DNA from 3 places in the Arthrobacter sp. DNA4 genome. Region 3 is predicted to be linked to each of the others. Evidence: riboswitches for the same ligand, from Rfam matches in the RefSeq annotation. Region 3 holds a riboswitch; each other region holds the start of a gene.
The links. Region 3 has a riboswitch for thiamine pyrophosphate ahead of thiD (bifunctional hydroxymethylpyrimidine kinase/phosphomethylpyrimidine kinase). Riboswitches for the same ligand answer to the same signal wherever they lie in the genome.
Positions count from the first base shown of each region.

Region 1: it holds a riboswitch for thiamine pyrophosphate, as region 3 does, so the genes downstream of both, NMQ03_RS19310 (ECF transporter S component) here and thiD (bifunctional hydroxymethylpyrimidine kinase/phosphomethylpyrimidine kinase) in region 3, are expected to answer to the same signal.
Region 2: it holds a riboswitch for thiamine pyrophosphate, as region 3 does, so the genes downstream of both, NMQ03_RS14185 (FAD-dependent oxidoreductase) here and thiD (bifunctional hydroxymethylpyrimidine kinase/phosphomethylpyrimidine kinase) in region 3, are expected to answer to the same signal.

Region 1 covers NZ_CP101466.1:4,163,803-4,169,368, reverse strand. The annotation lists gene NMQ03_RS19325 (glycosyltransferase family 2 protein) at 1-209, opposite strand, end outside; gene NMQ03_RS19320 (iron-containing redox enzyme family protein) at 245-1,300, opposite strand; gene NMQ03_RS19315 (heme-degrading domain-containing protein) at 1,477-2,019, opposite strand; TPP riboswitch at 2,105-2,245, shown strand; gene NMQ03_RS19310 (ECF transporter S component) at 2,313-2,936, shown strand; gene NMQ03_RS19305 (ABC transporter ATP-binding protein) at 2,936-4,483, shown strand; gene NMQ03_RS19300 (energy-coupling factor transporter transmembrane protein EcfT) at 4,480-5,280, shown strand; gene NMQ03_RS19295 (UDP-N-acetylglucosamine 1-carboxyvinyltransferase) at 5,410-5,566, shown strand, end outside.
Region 2 covers NZ_CP101466.1:3,090,171-3,095,736, forward strand. The annotation lists gene NMQ03_RS14160 (TetR/AcrR family transcriptional regulator) at 1-467, shown strand, start outside; gene NMQ03_RS14165 (DUF3107 domain-containing protein) at 530-754, shown strand; gene NMQ03_RS14170 (hypothetical protein) at 812-1,114, shown strand; gene NMQ03_RS14175 (thiazole synthase) at 1,189-2,004, opposite strand; gene thiS (sulfur carrier protein ThiS) at 2,009-2,245, opposite strand; gene NMQ03_RS14185 (FAD-dependent oxidoreductase) at 2,242-3,543, opposite strand; TPP riboswitch at 3,536-3,654, opposite strand; gene thiE (thiamine phosphate synthase) at 3,682-4,428, shown strand; gene NMQ03_RS14195 (RNB domain-containing ribonuclease) at 4,468-5,566, shown strand, end outside.
Region 3 covers NZ_CP101466.1:2,668,565-2,674,130, forward strand. The annotation lists gene obgE (GTPase ObgE) at 1-1,300, opposite strand, end outside; gene rpmA (50S ribosomal protein L27) at 1,418-1,681, opposite strand; gene rplU (50S ribosomal protein L21) at 1,743-2,051, opposite strand; gene thiD (bifunctional hydroxymethylpyrimidine kinase/phosphomethylpyrimidine kinase) at 2,315-3,835, opposite strand; TPP riboswitch at 3,843-3,940, opposite strand; gene NMQ03_RS12285 (Rne/Rng family ribonuclease) at 4,124-5,566, opposite strand, start outside.

The sequences.
Region 1 (5,566 bases), 1.5 Mb from region 3:
GTGCCGGTGCGGCTTACCAGGTCCGGGCGGATGTGGCGGACCCCGCCGGGAAACGCGGCACGGTGGCGGTCGAAGAGGTTTTCCTCGGACCCGTCCACTACTATGACGGGCATCCAGCCCACCAAGCGGTGAAGGTAACCCGACAACTCGGCGAGGCCCGAGTCCCCGGTCCAGCGCAGGGGAAGGACGTATTCCGCGTCGTGTGCCACAAAACCCGGGGACGCCTCCGCGGGGGACCAGCCTGTCACGCTGCCGCCGGCACGGCCGCCCGAAGCGAGGTTTGCCCGGCTTCCCAGGAGGACATCAAGTGGCCGGAGACGCGGCTGTCGATGGCCATAACGGCCGTGGCACCGAACAGGACGTCCTCAAGGAGGCCAGGCTCAGCCTCAACCAGGCCGCCGGCAAGGTCCCGCCCGGCAATCTGTTCATGCACCGCGTCGGCTTCCACGTGCTCATCGAAATAGTGGGTGACGTCTGCGGCGAAACCATGCCGGCGGAATCCGTTGCCGTAGAAACGGTTGGGCTGGGAAGAGGTCATTTCGTACATGGCCAGGTGGCCGGTGATGGCCCCGCGCAGCCGCCGGTTCAGGCCGCACAGCGACATGAGGTTCACGGACGCGAGGGAGACGGCGGGGATGGTATCGATGTAGGCGCCGTACCTGTCGTCCAGGCCCAGCCCGCGCATGGTCCGGGCAAACAGCGCACTGTGCATCCGCTCCGGCCTGCCGCCGCCGTATTCGTCGGCCTGGATTTCCACGAGGGCAGCCTTGGCCCGGCCGGATAGCCGCGGAATGGCCCAGGTGTGCGGATCCGCTTCCTTCAACTGGTACACGGATTTGTGGATCAGGAACTCTTTGAGCTGCTCCAGGCTTGCCTTCCGTGCCACGAAGCGGGAAACGCTCGGGCCGGTGTCCATAGCGGCGAGGCCGAAAAGGACGTCGGCCACGGCATCGCTGGTCATGGCAATCCCGGCGGGCAGTTCGACATTACCGGCGGTTTGGCGTGCGGCGGCGCGAAGGGCGGCTTCAAAGGGTTCTTCGATCAGTCGCCGGACCCTGATCAGGGCCGGTTCCCACTCCCAAGCGTCGCTGACCCCGTCCAGGCCCGAGTAGTGCAGTTCGTACAGGCAAAAGAGTGACAGCTGGATGTCTTCGTCGGCAATGATGTCACCGGTACCCGCCACCTGCGCCGCCACCAGCCGGTACAGCCCGTCCAGCTCCGGAGTGGCAGCATCAGGGGCCTTGGACAGGGCCGCAAAGAGGGCGCTGCTGATGGGACCTCTGGTGTCCGGGATTCTCATGGTGCTCCTTGGTTGCCGCGCCGGTTCGGGGAACGGCCGCCGATGGTGCTCCCATTCCCTGTGGTGGTCGTACCCCGGGGGACAACATAGTAAGCATGATTACTAATAAAAGCTAAGCAGCCCGGGGCCGCTTGGCAAGTACCGGTGCGTGTCCCGCTGCGCCGGGTCAACCGGCGCTACTCGTCCAGAGCCGAACCCAGGATGTCGCGCAGTGCCTCCACCGCCAGTTCGTGGTCCTGAAGCTGCGGCAAGCCGGACACCGCCACGGAAGCCACCACACCAACGCCCGTGACCTGGATCGGAAACGCGCCCCCGTGTGCCGCATAGCGGGACTGGTCGAACCAGGCGTTGTCCTCGATCCGGCCGCCGCCCAGCCGGCCGCGCAGTCCCACCAGGAGGGAGGGCACCTCGTACCGCAGGGCAGTGCGCTGCTTGGCCCGGATCCAGTGGCCGTTGTCGGGCGTGGCGCCCGGAAGTGCGACATGGAACAGCACCTGGTCACCCTTGGCGATGTCGATGGCGATGGGCAATGACCGCTCCTTGCCCAGTTCAACGAGGAGCAGGCCCAGGTTCAACGAATCATCCAGCGAGAAGCCGGGGAACTGGAGCTCACGGACCTCTGCCTCGATGCGGGCAATCTGCGCCTCCAGTGAGCCCTCCGGCTGGGCGTCGCTGGAATCAGGATCGAACCCGGTTACATCCGGTGGATTGGCGGTCATGGCCCTCAATCTACTCCTGCCAGGTGTAAACTTGACCACGCCCAACTGGGCAAAATAGACAGCGTTACCCAACCACAAGCAACACTAAAAACGACAGGGGAGCGCCGCCGTCGGGCATCCTGGCACAGGCCGGGCACCGCAGGTGGGCGCTGAGAGTGCGGACAGCCGCAGACCCTCGAACCTGATCCGGTTAGTACCGGCGCAAGGGAGTCGAGTTCTCAAAGTGTCGCGGATGCACGGCCACAGGCCTGCACCCGGGTCCACTTTCCCCTCCTGTTTCCCAGGAGGATCACATGAGCACTGCAGCAATCAAGAAGACCACCAGTAAGTCCTGGCGCGTCGTGGACATCGTCGTCGCCGCGCTGGTGGCCATCGCGGGCGGCGTCATCTTCTGGGCATGGGACCAGGGTGCCGCCGCACTGTCCGCCCCCATGAACGCCGCCTACCCGCCCCTGACCGGACTGCTCGCCGGCGGCTGGATGATTCCCGGGGTGCTGGGCATGCTCATCATCCGCAAGCCCGGAGCCGCCCTGTTCTGCGAGACTGTAGCCGCAACCGGCGAACTGCTGATGGGTTCCCAGTACGGCGCCTCGGTCCTGTTCTCGGGTTTCATCCAGGGCCTGGGCGCGGAAATCATTTTCGCGATCTTCGTCTACCGCAAGTTCAACCTGCCCGTATCGCTGCTGGTAAGCGCCGCGGCAGGGTTCTTCTGCGGACTGAATGACTCGTTTGCGCCGTGGGGCTGGAACATTGCCTACTCCGGCGCGGACAAGCTCGCCTACATCGTGCTGACCACCCTTTCCGGGGCCATCCTGGCTGGCGCTTTGTCCTGGCTTGCCACCCGCGGCCTGGCCCGCACCGGCGTGCTGGGCTCCTTCGCGTCCCGCAAGGCTGCCACGGAGCCCGTCTTCTCCTGATGGCATCCTCCCAGGACGCCTCCGGCACGGTCCGGCCTGCCGCCATCGCCGCCCGCGGATGGGGCTGGCGGCACGCCGGAAGGGCCAAGCCCGCCGTCCACGGCCTTGACCTGGACATCGCCCCCGGGGAGCGGGTGCTCCTGCTGGGGCCTTCCGGCGCCGGGAAGTCCACCCTGCTGCACGCCCTGGCCGGCGTCCTGGGAGACATCAACGACGACGGCGAGGCAGGCGACGCCGACGAGTCCGGTTCGCTGCTGGTGGACGGAGCCCCGCCCCGGGCACGGCGCGGCCGTGCCGGTCTCATGCAGCAGGACCCGGAGACCCAGGTGGTCCTGTCGCGGGTGGGGGACGACGTCGCCTTCGGCGCCGAAAACCTTGCGGTGCCCCGCGACGCCATCTGGCCGCGCGTTCACGAGGCACTTGCCGACGTCGGGCTCGCCCACCTCCCGCTGGACCACCCGACGTCGGCCCTGTCCGGCGGCCAAAAGCAGCGCCTGGCGCTGGCGGGCATCCTGGCGATGCGTCCCGGACTGATCCTGCTGGACGAGCCCACCGCCAACCTGGACCCGGACGGCGTGCTGGAGGTCCGCGACGCCGTGGCCCGCTCCCTGGACAAAACCGGGGCGACGCTGGTGGTGGTGGAGCACCGGGTGTCCGTCTGGAAGGACCTGGTGGACCGGATCGTGGTCCTGCAGCCGGGCTCCGCCGCCGATCCTGCAGTGCTCCTGGACGGGCCGCCGGACCGAGTACTTACGGAGGCGCGGAGCATGCTCGCCGCAGCGGGCGTCTGGGTACCCGGGTACGTGCCGGCCACACGTGCCCGCGCCGCCGTCCCGGCTCCCGGCGCAGGCAGCCTCCTGCTGGCCGCAGAGCAGCTGGGCGTCTCCCGCGAACGCCCCCGCCGCAAAGGCTTCCGGAAGATCCTGCCTGTCCCGGTCCAGGAAGGCGTGGCCGCGCAGGTCCGCGCCGGGCAGGCCCTTGCCATCACCGGCGCCAACGGCGCCGGCAAGTCCACGTTCGCGCTGACCCTCGGCGGGCTGCTTGAGCCGGTGTCCGGAAAAGTGTCCGCGACGCTGGACCTCAGCCGCGGTGCCGGCATCGATCCCTACAAGTGGAAGGCCGAGCAGCTGATTTCGCGGGTGGGCACGGTATTCCAGGAGCCGGAGCACCAGTTCGTCACCGGAAAGGTGCTCGACGAGCTGCTCTTCGGCCCCCGGCACCTGGGGCACGGCGAGGACCGGGTTGAGGAACTGCTGGAGCGGCTGCGGCTTACCCAGCTGGTGGATGCCAACCCCTATACGCTCTCCGGCGGTGAGAAGCGGCGCTTGTCCGTTGCCACCGTCCTGGCCGCCAGCCCCCAGGTGCTGATCCTGGACGAGCCCACGTTCGGCCAGGATGCCAATACCTGGGCCGAACTGGCATCGTTCCTGTCCGAGCTCCTTGATGCGGGCACTGCAGTGGTTGCCGTGACCCATGATGCCGAATTCACGGAGGCGCTGGGCGGTGCGGAACTGCGGATGGCCGCGGCCGAAGTGGTGGCGCCATGAGGCAGCAACTCACCTTGAGCGGCAACCACGCCCTCCTTGCCCGCGCTAACCCTTTGAGCAAGTTCGCGGCGGTCCTGCTCATCACGGCCGTCCTGGCGCTGTCCATCGACTGGGTGTCGGCGTCCGTTGCCCTGGTGTTCGAACTTCTGCTGTTTCCCCTGGCCGGACTCACCTTGTCCCTGCTGTGGCAGCGCGGCTGGCCGCTGATCCTCGCCGCTGCCGTGGGAGGCTGGAGCACCTCCATCCTGGCGCCGGACAGCGGCAGGATCCTGCTCGATGCCGGCATCTGGACCATGAGCGAGGGGTCCCTCCAGCTGGGCATCGGATTCCTGTTGCGCGGTTTTGCGATCGCCCTCCCGGCAGTGCTCCTGATGAGCTGCACCGATCCGACCGACCTCGCCGACGCGCTCGCGCAGAAGGCACGCCTGCCGCACCGGTTCGTCCTGGGAACCCTCGCAGCGATGCGTTTGGTGGGGCTCATGGCCGAGGAATGGCAGACCATCGGGATGGCGCGGCGTGCCCGCGGCGTGGGTGCCCGCGGCAGCCTGGGCCAGCGGGTGAAGGCCACGCTGGGGCAAAGTTTCGGGCTGCTGGTCCAGGCCATCCGCCGTGCATCGAGGCTCGCGGTGACCATGGAGGCGAGGGGTTTTGGCGGCGGCCCGCGGACCTGGGCCCGGGTGTCCACCTTCAGCCCGCTGGACCTTTGGGTGGTGGCAGGCGGCGTCCTGGTGGCCGGGCTCGCCCTTTTCGCAGCTGTTACCGCCGGTACCTGGAATATGGTGTGGCTGGGGAGTTAAGCCATGCGGTCGGGGGCCAGGCAGGGCTCCCTATCGCACCGAATGGGTACCGCCCTCCTGGGATCCCCTTCCGGGCCGGTAGGTAGCTGCGATGGATCCCGGATAACTCATTTATGATATATTCGCCGTATGACCCAGGAAACCGCTGAACACGTTGCCGCCATGCTGAGGGACGCCCGGAGCGAGAAGGGGTGGACCCAGGGGCAACTGGCCGCCGAACTCGGCACCAGCCAGAGCGCCGTGGCCCGGATGGAACAGGGCAAGCAGAACTTGAGCCTGAAAATGA
Region 2 (5,566 bases), 420 kb from region 3:
AACCGGTGTTGTACCAGCACTTTCCTTCCAAGCGCGACCTCTACCTCGCCCTGCTGGAAAGCCACCTGGCCTCACTGACCGAACTGATGCTGGGCGCCCTGAACTCCACCACGGACAATGATGAACGCGTCCAGGCCGTCATGCGCGCCTACTTCCACTTCATCGCCAATGACGACCAGGCCCACCGCCTGGTGTTCGAGTCCGACCTGATCAACGATCCCGATGTCAGCTCGCGGCTCGAAACCTTCAACCGGACCTTCGCCGACGCCATCGCCCGGGTCATTGCGGAGGACACCAAGCTCCCCCACCTGGAAGCCGAACTCCTGGGCCGCGGCCTGGCCGGAATGGCCCAGGTCAGCGCCCGGTACTGGCTGGAAACGGACGGCAACCTGGACCTCGATGTGGCCAGCGACCTCATCTACCGTTTAGCTTGGCGCGGAATCTCTCGCTTCCCCAAAGAGTCCTAGACTACAAATAAGACAACACCTCGTAGAGAAACACGAGTACTTTCACAGGCTGGGAGGCCCCCTTGGAAATTAAGATCGGCGTTCAGAACGTTGGCCGCGAAATCGTGCTGGAATCAACCCAGGATGCGGAGACGGTGGCCAAGGTTGTTGGCGAAGCCATTAATGAGGGCAGCGAACTGCGCCTGAAGGATGACAAAGGACGCCTGATCATTGTTCCGGGCAACGCGCTGGCTTACGTGGAAATTGGTGCCGAGGAGGTCCGGCGCGTAGGTTTCGGCCAGTTCTAGGCCGGCCCGTTTCAGCCTCTGCCCTTCCAGGGCCACCGCAGTTTTCCAAGGAGATCCATGCTTTCGCTGACCATCGTGGTGCTGGCAACCGTCGCCGCCGGCTTCGTCGTCTGGGCCAATGACAAGCGGCATGCCAAATACGGCGCGGCAGTGCCGGCCGGTGTTGCCGCGGGTGTTGCGGCGCTGGCGTGGATCATCCTGATGACCGCGGGCTTCGGCTACCTGCCGGGGACCACCTGGCTTCCGTGGGTCCTGCCCATTGTCGTCGGAGTAGCTGCAGCCGTCGCCGCCGTCGTCTACCTGGGCCGTACCCGTGCGCGCCGGGACACGGAGCGGCTGACTGTCATTCTGCGGCGCTGACCGCCGGCAGGTCAGTAAATACGCGTGTGGCCACCACCCATCCGGGTGGTGGCCACACCTGTCTCACGGTGGGGTCAGAGGAACTCCGCCCGGCCCTCCATCGCGGACGAGGCAAGGGCGTGCTCCCGGCGAGGGATGCGCCCGGCGGCCCTGGCCATCCTGCCGGAGATCACTGCATGCTTGAACGCCTCGCCCATGAGCGCGGGGTTCTGGGCCCGCGTCACTGCCGTGGCCAGCAGGACGGCGTCGCAACCCAGCTCCATGGCCAGCGCGGCGTCTGACGCCGTGCCGATCCCCGCGTCCAAAACCACCGGCACCGAGGCGCGGGAAACGATGAGCTCGATGTTGTGCGGGTTCAGGATTCCCAGTCCGGTGCCGATCGGGGCGCCCAGCGGCATGACGGCCGTGGCGCCGAGGTTCTCCAGCCGCAGCGCAAGCACGGGGTCGTCATTCGTGTAGGCGAAGACCTTGAACCCCCGGTTGACCAGCTGCTCCGTGGCGTCCACGAGCTCCACGGCGTCCGGCAGGAGGGTCTGCTCGTCCGCGATGACCTCCAGTTTCACCCAGTCGGTCTCCAGAGCCTCCCGGGCAAGTTCCGCAGTAAGGACCGCGTCCCTGGCCGTGAAGCAGCCGGCAGTGTTGGGCAGCACGCGGATCCCATGGTCCACCAGCAGCTGGAACAGCGACCCGGTTTCAGCCGTGGAGTACCGCCGCATGGCCACTGTGGTCAGGGCGGTGCCGGAGGCCAGCAGCGCTGCGCCCAGGCCGTCCAGGCTGGGTGCCCCGCCCGTGCCCATGATGAGCCGGGATCCGAGGGCGACGCCGTCAATCACCAGGGCGTCGGCGGCACCCGCGTTTCCGGCGGGGTTGATGGTGTTGGTTTCGGTCATGGCGTCAGCCTCCCTGTACTGCAGTGACAAGTTCAATATCGTCGCCCTCGGCGAGCGCGGTGGCGAACCATTGGCTGCGCGGCACCACCTGGGCATTATGCGCGACGGCGACGCCCAGTTTCCCGCCGTCCGTCGCCTGTCCGTTGGGTGCCAGCGGGCGCCCGGTGACCTGGCTGACGAGCGTGGTGATGGAGGCGCCGTCGGCCACCTCGTGCGTATTTCCGTTCAGGGTGATGTTCACGCTGTCTCCTTGATGTGGGGTGTGGTGGCGGCTGCCGCCGGCCGGGAGAACCGCTCCGGGCTGAAGGGCGCCCAGCGGGAATCGGATGTACCGTCCAGCAGCGCCGTGCAGATGGCGGCTGCGGCGGGTGTGAGCAGGACGCCGTGCCGGAAGAACCCGGTGGCGATGATGAGTCCCGGGACGTGCCCGTCGGCAGGGTTTCCGGACCCCGGATCCACCCGCACGCGGCCCAGCAGGGGCGCGTTGTCAGGGGTACCGGGGCGGGCCCGGGCGGTGCACTCGAGCAGTTCCAGTTCGGCGACGGCGGGCACCAGCGCCTGCGCGTCCCGCAGCAGCTGGTAGACGCCTCCGGCGCTCACGGCATCGGAGAGCGCGTCCTCGCGCTGGGTTGCCCCTATCACCACGGTTCCGTCCTGCCGGGGGACGATGTAGACGGGGACGCCGTGAACCAGGCCGCGCACCGTGGAGGTCACCAGGGGCTGGAGGTGCTGCGGAACGGCGAGGCGGAGGATGTCCCCGTGGACTGGGCGCAGTGGCAGGTCGAGGCCGTCGGGCAGGCCCCCAAGGTCCCCTGCCTGCAGGCCGTTGGCCACGATGGTTTCCGCCGCCAGGACGGTGCCGCCGCCGGCGAGGCTGGCACCGGTAACCGTTCCGCCCTCCCACAGCAGGCCGGCGGCCCGGTCGGGTACGGCATACCCGTCCACCGCTCCGGCGGCGGCCAGCTCCGGGGACCTAAGAGCAGCGCCCGCGAGGGCCAGCCGCAGGGCTGCCACCAGGCGCCGGGGATCCACCTGGTGGTCTGCGGGTGTGTCCAGGGCGCAGGCGATGGCGGGACTGAGCAGCGGTTCGCGTTTGCGGGCTTCGCGCACGGCCAGGGGCTCCACCCCCAGTCCGTTGGCCTGTTGTACCGCGCGGAGGTCCATCAGCGCGCGGCGGTCCGCGGCGTCGGCACCCACGGCGAGTGTCGGCGTCGTCAGGTATCCACAATCCGCCCCCGTCGCGCCGGCGATCCCCGCGGCGAACCCGGGCCAGCGGGACGATGCCTCAAGCATCAGTTCCAGGAGGTCCTCCTCCTGGTAGTGAAGTTCGCTGACCGGGGCAAGCATGCCCGCGGCGGCCCAGCTGGCACCGTTTCCGGGTGCGTCATCGATCAGGGCAACGGAGCGTCCGGAACGCTGCGCCTCCCAGGCGATGCCATGGCCCACCACTCCCCCGCCGATGACGGCGACGTCGGCCCGGACGGTGGACTGGATGCCGGTATGGGCGGGCCCGGGGACATTGTCAACGGGGTTGCGCATGTGGTTCCTTCCCTACGCCGGCATTAACCGGATCAGGTCAAGCGGTCGGCTCTGACGCCCTCTCAGCCCGGCGCTTTGTGACAGCTGCCGCAGGCTCCCGCAGTACCTGCCCAGTTTAGAGGAACTAGGCTTGCAGGCATGAATGTGTCCGCCTCATCCCTGCCCGCCGCCCCCACGCTCCAGCCACCGCGGCCCTCACCGCCGAAGTTGCCAACGCCCCACAGCGACGCCCTCAAGGCAACCCGCCTGTACCTCTGCACCGACGCACGGACGGCGCGCGGCGATTTCGCGGAGTTCGTTGACGCCGCGTTTGCCGGCGGCGTGGACATCATCCAGCTGCGCGACAAGACCATCGAGGCCGCAGAGGAACTGGACCTCCTGGCGGTCCTGAAGGAAACAGCGGTACGCCACGGCCGGCTCTGGGCCGTCAACGACCGTGCGGACATCGCCGTGCTGTCCGGGGCACCGGTGTTCCACATTGGCCAGAAGGACCTTCCGCTGCCGGCAGCACGGACGCTGGTCAACGGAAACGCGGCCATTGGACTCTCCAGCCACACCACCGACCAGGTGGACGCCGCCTTGGCCGCAACGGTTGGGCCGTCAGGGCTGGACTATTTCTGCGTGGGTCCGGTCTGGGCCACACCCACCAAACCCGGCAGGGCCGCCGTCGGCCCTGAACTGGTGACATATGCCGCCGAAGCCTCCCGGCAGGCCGGAGATCCCGTGCCGTGGTTTGCCATCGGCGGCATCGACCACGGAAACGTCCGGGACGTGGTGGAGGCGGGTGCCGGCAGGATCGTGGTGGTCCGCGCCATCACGGAGGCACCCGACCCCGCGGCCGCCGCCGCCTCCCTGCTCGACGCGCTGGACGGCACCGGCTCCTGAGCCTGCTTAATTCCGGGACTTGGGGATACGCTGATTTTTGTGTCACATCATCGGTTGGCCCCCAACGTCCATGACCACAAGAACGCCCTGGAAGAGGCGCTGGGCCTGCTGCGGACGGAACTTGAACTGCCGGGGCCGTACCCCGCCGAAGCAGTGGAAGACGCCCGGGCCGCCATCGCGGCGCTGAAACTGCCGTCCTACGACCTGACCGCCGTCGAGTTCGTGACCATCGATCCGGCGTCCTCCACGGACCTGGACCAGGCAGTGTTCATCGAACGGGACGGAAACGGCTACCGGGTCATGTACGCCATCGCCGACGTTCCGGCGTTCGTTGCTCCGGGCGGCCCGCTGGACGCCGAAACCCGGCGCCGCGGACAGACGTTCTACGCCCCGGACGGCCGGATCCCGCTGCACCCCGAGGTGATCAGCGAGGGCGCCGGAAGCCTGTTGCCCGGCCAGGAGTGTTCGGCTTTCGTCTGGGACTTCACGCTCGACGGCGACGCGACAGTGCTGTCCGTGGGCGTCCGGCGGGCGCGGGTCATCAGCCGTGACAAGCTCAGCTACAAAGGCGCCCAGGCCGATCTTGACGCCGGGACTGCCTCGCCCGTGCTGGGGCTGCTCCGCGAGGTGGGGCTGAAGCGGGTGGCGCTGGAACGGGCACGCGGGGGCGCCAGCCTGAACATGCCTGAGCAGGAGATCGTCCAGTTGCCCGACGGCGGCTACCGGATCGACGCTGTTCCGCAGCTTCCCGTGGAGGACTGGAATGCGCAGATTTCCCTGATGACCGGAATGGCCGCCGCACAGCTCATGCTGGAGGGCAAAGTGGGCATCCTGCGCACCATGCCCGCACCGGATGAACGGTCCCTGCGGCATTTCCGGCTGCAGACCGAGGTGCTGGGCAGGCCGTGGGACGGGGAAGTCAGCTACGGCGAGTACCTCCGGTCGCTCGATCCCACCGATCCCCGGCAGCTGGCCATCATGCACTCAGCCGGCATGCTGTTCCGTGGCGCGTCCTACACCGCCTTCGATGGCACTGTCCCCGAAGACGGCATCCAGTCGGCCATCGGCGCCGCCTACGCCCACACCACCGCGCCGCTGCGCCGCCTGGTGGACCGCTTCGTGCTGGTCATCTGCGAGG
Region 3 (5,566 bases):
CCACCGTGTCACCCGGCTTGGCGCCCTGCTTGAACAGTTCGGTTTCCACGCCGAGCCGGGCGAGCCGGTCCGCCAGGTAGCCGATGGCCTCTTCATTGGTGAAGTCGGTCTGCTTGACCCAGCGCTCGGGCTTTTCGCCCAGGACGCGGAACAGCGGCTCCAGGTTCTTTTCCTCGCGTCGGATCTTGAACCCGGCTTCATTGACGGCGCGCGGGCGCAGCACGGCAGGCTGCACCTTGGGCGGGGCAGCCGCTACGGCGTCGCGGGCGGCCTTGACGATTTCCGCCATGGCGAAGCCGAGCTGGCGCAGGCCCTCGTGGCTGGTGGCGGACACTTCGAAGACGCGGTAGCCGCGCGACTCGAGCTCAGGGCGCACGAATTCCGCCATGTCCTTGCCGTCGGGCAGGTCCACCTTGTTTAGCGCGACCAGCCGCGGGCGGTGGTTCAGGGGAACCACTTCGCCGTCCTGGCCCGCATAGCTCATGTCGACGGCGTACTTCTCCAGCTCACGTTCGATGATGGCGAGGTCCGTGAGCGGGTCACGGTCAGACTCCAGGGTGCCGCAGTCAAGGACGTGGACCAGGGCGGCGCAGCGCTCAACGTGACGCAGGAAGTTGTGGCCCAGGCCACGTCCTTCGCTGGCGCCTTCGATGAGGCCGGGAACATCGGCAATGGTGAACCGCACATCGCCGGCCTGCACCACGCCCAGGTTGGGAACCAGGGTGGTGAACGGGTAGTCGGCGATCTTGGGCCGGGCAGCGGACATGGCCGCGATGAGGCTGGACTTGCCGGCGGACGGAAAGCCCACCAGCGCGATATCGGCAATGGACTTCAGTTCAAGGACAACGTCCCGGGAGTCGCCCTCGATGCCCAGCAACGCGAAACCGGGAGCGCGGCGCTTCTGTGAGGACAGGGCCGCGTTGCCAAGTCCGCCCAGGCCGCCGGCGGCTGCCACGAATTCGGTACCTTCACCAACGAGGTCTGCCAGGACTTCGCCGTCCTTGGTCTTGACCACGGTGCCGTCCGGCACGGGCAGGACCAGCGTCTCGCCGTTCTTGCCGCCGCGCCAGTCGCCCATGCCGGGACCGCCGTTGCTGGCGTGCCGGTGCGGTGCGTGGTGGTAATCGAGGAGGGTGGTGGTCTGGTGGTCCACGCGAAGGATCACGTCACCGCCATTGCCGCCGTTGCCGCCGTCGGGCCCGCCGAGCGGCTTGAACTTCTCGCGGTGGACGGAGACGCAACCATGGCCGCCGGTTCCGCCGGATACATGCAGTACTACCCGGTCTACAAAGCTGGCCACGTGGATCTCCTCAGGTGCTGTTTATATGGCGCCCGGGGACGCCACAACGATTGTAATGCTGTTAAAAGAACAGTGGAGCGGACCCTCAGGCCCGCTCCACCGCTTCAGAACTGGTTGTTACTCTGCAGCTGCAGCAGCAACGATGTTGACCACGCGACGACCGCGGCGGGTGCCGAATTCAACGGCGCCCGGGGTCAGTGCGAACAGGGTGTCATCCCCGCCACGGCCAACGCCGGCGCCCGGGTGGAAGTGGGTGCCACGCTGGCGGACGATGATCTCGCCTGCGGAAACAACCTGGCCGCCGAAGCGCTTGACGCCGAGGTACTGAGCGTTGGAATCGCGACCGTTGCGAGTGGAGCTCGCGCCCTTTTTATGTGCCATCTGAAATGCCTGCCTCTAAATTCTGGGGAATCTGTTGAAATACCTGAACAGTAACCGGTGGTTACTTGATGCCGGTGATCTTGACCTTGGTCAGTTCCTGGCGGTGACCCTGGCGCTTCTTGTAGCCGGTCTTGTTCTTGAACTTCTGGATGACAATCTTAGGACCACGCAGGTCCTGGAGGATTTCAGCCGTAACAGTTACCTTGGCCAGGTCAGCGGCGGCGGAGGTGACCTTGTCACCATCAACCAGGAGCAGTGCGGGCAGCTCGATGGTGCTGCTTACTCCACCGGCGACGCGGTTCAGGGTAACGAAGTCTCCAACGGAAACCTTCTCTTGGCGGCCGCCTGCGCGGACAATCGCGTACACCACTTGGGAACTCACTTCTCTCGACGTTTATTACAAAATTTGCGTGCGGAGCCGACTCGGAAAAGCCAGGATTCTCGCTGTGCCTCAACGCCGTGGGGTCATAACCCAAGTGTTGGCGTAAGCACCGAAGATCCAGAATACGCTAAATCCATCTACGGCCGCAAATGAGGCTGGTTCCGGCGGCCCGGCTGTGGTAGTAACCACACCCCGACAAGCTGCACCGCAACCATGCCCCTCCATGATAGCGGCGGTGCTGCCCGAAGGGGTCAGGAATGCAGCCTCGGCGCGTCGAAGAATTCCACTTCCAGGCGGCAGGACTGCTTGAACGCGGTCACCATCGCCGCCCGTTCGTGGTCGGAGGCCTTCCGCCCCGCCGCGTCCACAATGGCGATGGCCCGCCGGGTGGCTTCGGCGAAGCCCTCGTCGGCGTAGGTCCGGAGCCAGGCCGCGTAGGCGTGGCCGTCGGGCTCTCCCGAGGCAAGGAACTGGGCGTGCAGCTTTTCCCCGACCTCGGCGTAGAGCCAGAAACAGGGCAGGACTGCGGCGGCCAGGACGGCGTAACTGCCCGACGCCGACGCTGCGGTGAGGTGGTCAACATACGCCTTGGTGACGGGGCCAAGTCCGCCCTGGGCAGGGCGGGTGCTGAGCCATGAGCGGTGCAGCTCCGACTCCACTTCCAGGCACTGCTGCGAGGATCCCGCCCAGAACAGCTGCTCCGCTTCGGACGGGGCCAGGGCACTCGCCCGGGCGAGGACCCGGGAGTAGCCGTTCAGGTACAGGGCGTCCTGCGCCAGGTAGTAGGCAAAGTCCTTCTCGGCAAGGTCTCCGGAGGCCAGGCCGCGGATGAAGTCCAGGGCGTAGATGTCCGTCAGGTCCTGCTGCGCTTCCGTCCACAGCCGGGCAGCGAAGGCGCCTTCCGCGAGGGCCGGCCGCACATGGTGGAAATGGTGCACGGGGCCGTTTCCCCGGCCCACCTCGAGCTGCTCCGAGTTCTCAAGGGCGCCGGTCAGCCATGGCTTGACCGTCAGGAGCGATGCCTCCCAGTCGCCAAGGCGTGCCTGGACGGTGGCCATCGCGGAGGACAGGGAGCAGCCGGTGCCGTGGCTGTTGCGGGTGGAAATTCGTTTGCCGTGCACTTCCACCACTTCCTGCGACATGAGGCCGGCCGTGTTGACCAGCGCGTCCGGGCAGTCTGCACCTGCGAGGTGGCCACCCTTGACCAGCACGGTGGCCCCGGTGGCATCGGCAAGGCGCCTCCCCTGGTCCAGCGCCGCCGTCCAGGTCCCGGCAGGCTCCCCGCCCACCAGCATGGCAAGCTCCGGGAGGTTGGGAGTGATGAGGTGCGCCAGCGGCAGCAGTTCGCGGAGGGCAGCCTCAGCGGATTCCTTCAGCAGCCGGTCACCACTGGTGGCCACCATCACCGGGTCGAGGACCACGACGGCGGGGCGGACCTTCTCCAGCCATTGCCGGACAGTGCGGATGACGCTCTCGTCGCCCAGCATGCCGATCTTGACCGCGTCGATGGAGATATCGTCGCTGACCGCGTCCAGTTGTTCGGCCAGGAAAGCGGCCGGAGGAACGTGGACAGCCTGCACGCCACGGGTGTTCTGTGCCGTCAGGGCGGTGATGGCAGCCATGCCATATCCGCCGTGGGCAGCAATGCTTTTGAGGTCGGCCTGGATGCCGGCGCCACCGGACGGGTCGGAGCCCGCGATCGAGAGGACCCGCGGGACGTCCCGGCCCAAGGGCAGCGCGGTGGGGACGCCGGAGGCGGCAGGCAGGGGCACGGAAAGGGTCGAAGACAAGAGACATCCCTTCGCCGGTACTAGCCGGACAGGTTCAACGGGTCTGGATCTCAGCCGGCCTTCTGCGCGGCACCCCGTGTCGGTTTCCACCCTAGCCCGTAGGCCGCATCAGGAAAAAGGATGACAGCACCCGGTTCAAGGGAAAAACAACCTCCCGGCAGCAGAAATCCCCGCCACACGGACGATTCCCCCGGTACTTCCCGGGGGAATCGTCCGCAGGACGGGGATTCCTTACTGCGCGGCCGTCCGTTTGACCGGAAACTCCTGTACCTAGAGCTCCGAGGCAGGCACACCCACGCCGAGGATGATGGGCTCCTCAGGCGCCTTGCCCGGTTCCGCCGGCGCCAGCTGGGGCTTCACGGGTTCAGGAGCCTTGGCTGCGTGCGAATGGCCCGCGCCTGCCGCGTGGACGTTTTCGTGTTGCTGGACGGCGGTCTCGTTGGCGGCACCCTGCGCACGGCTGGCGGCACGGTGGCGCCGCGGCCTGCGTTGCCGCGACTGCTCCAGCGTGTGGTCGGAGTAGTCCTTCCCGGCTGCAGCTTCCGTTGCGGCGGAGCGCGCTTCCGCTCCCCCGTCGTCGTGCTGCCGTTCCGGCGCCACAGTTTCCGGCACCTTCACGGCTTCCGCGGTCTTGGCAGGCGCGTTCTCCACAGGGGAAGCCGGCTGGCCGAGGTGGGCGAACGCTTCCGCAAGCCGGTCCAGGGTAAGGGCAGGCTGGGGATGCTGTTCCTCAGCGTGCTCCACGAACGGAAGCGGGACTTCCTCGCCGCCGAACGTCAGGACAGCTGCAGGACGTGCCGGGGCGTCGGCGTCGTGCTTCTCCTCGACGGGCGCCGGCGCAGGCTCCACAGAAGGCACCTGCCGGGCTGCCGCCACCTCGTCGTCATGCAGGTGGGCCGCGTGGGCCGCAGCGGCAATGTTCGCCAGGGCAAGCCTGGTTGCCTCCGCCTTGGCGTGCCGCTCGGCGTCCGACGGGTCCGGCTGGACCGTGTGCACATGGACGGCAGGTGCCGGGGCCGCTTCGGGCTGCTGCCCGCCGCGTCCGCGCCGCCGCTTGCGTTCGGGACGCACGCCGGGCTGGGCATTGTCGCTCCGCTGCCCTTCCGGACGGGCTTCCGTGCGGGTCTCGGGCCGGTTGTCGGTGCGCTGGACGTGGTGCTCGGCCGCAACGATGGTGGCGCGGCGGTGCTCCACGGGGTCGTCGTGGGTCACAACGCCACGGCCGGCGCAGGCCTCGCACTGCTCGCCAAATACTTCCAGCAGTCCGGTACCCATGCGCTTGCGGGTCATCTGGACCAGGCCGAGTGAGGTGACCTCGGCCACCTGGTGCTTGGTCCGGTCACGGCCCAGGCACTCCACCAGGCGGCGCAGGACCAGGTCGCGGTTGGATTCGAGCACCATGTCGATGAAGTCGATGACGATGATGCCGCCGATGTCGCGGAGCCTCAGCTGGCGCACCACTTCCTCGGCTGCCTCGAGGTTGTTCTTGGTGACGGTTTCCTCGAGGTTGCCGCCGCTGCCGGTGAACTTGCCCGTGTTGACGTCCACCACGGTCATCGCCTCGGTACGGTCGATCACCAGGGAGCCGCCGGAGGGCAGGAAGACCTTCCGTTCAAGTGCCTTGTGGATCTGCTCGTCGATGCGCCAGGCGGCGAAGATGTCCTGGTCCTTGGTCCACTTCTCAAGGCGGCCCACAAGGTCCGGCGCCACGTA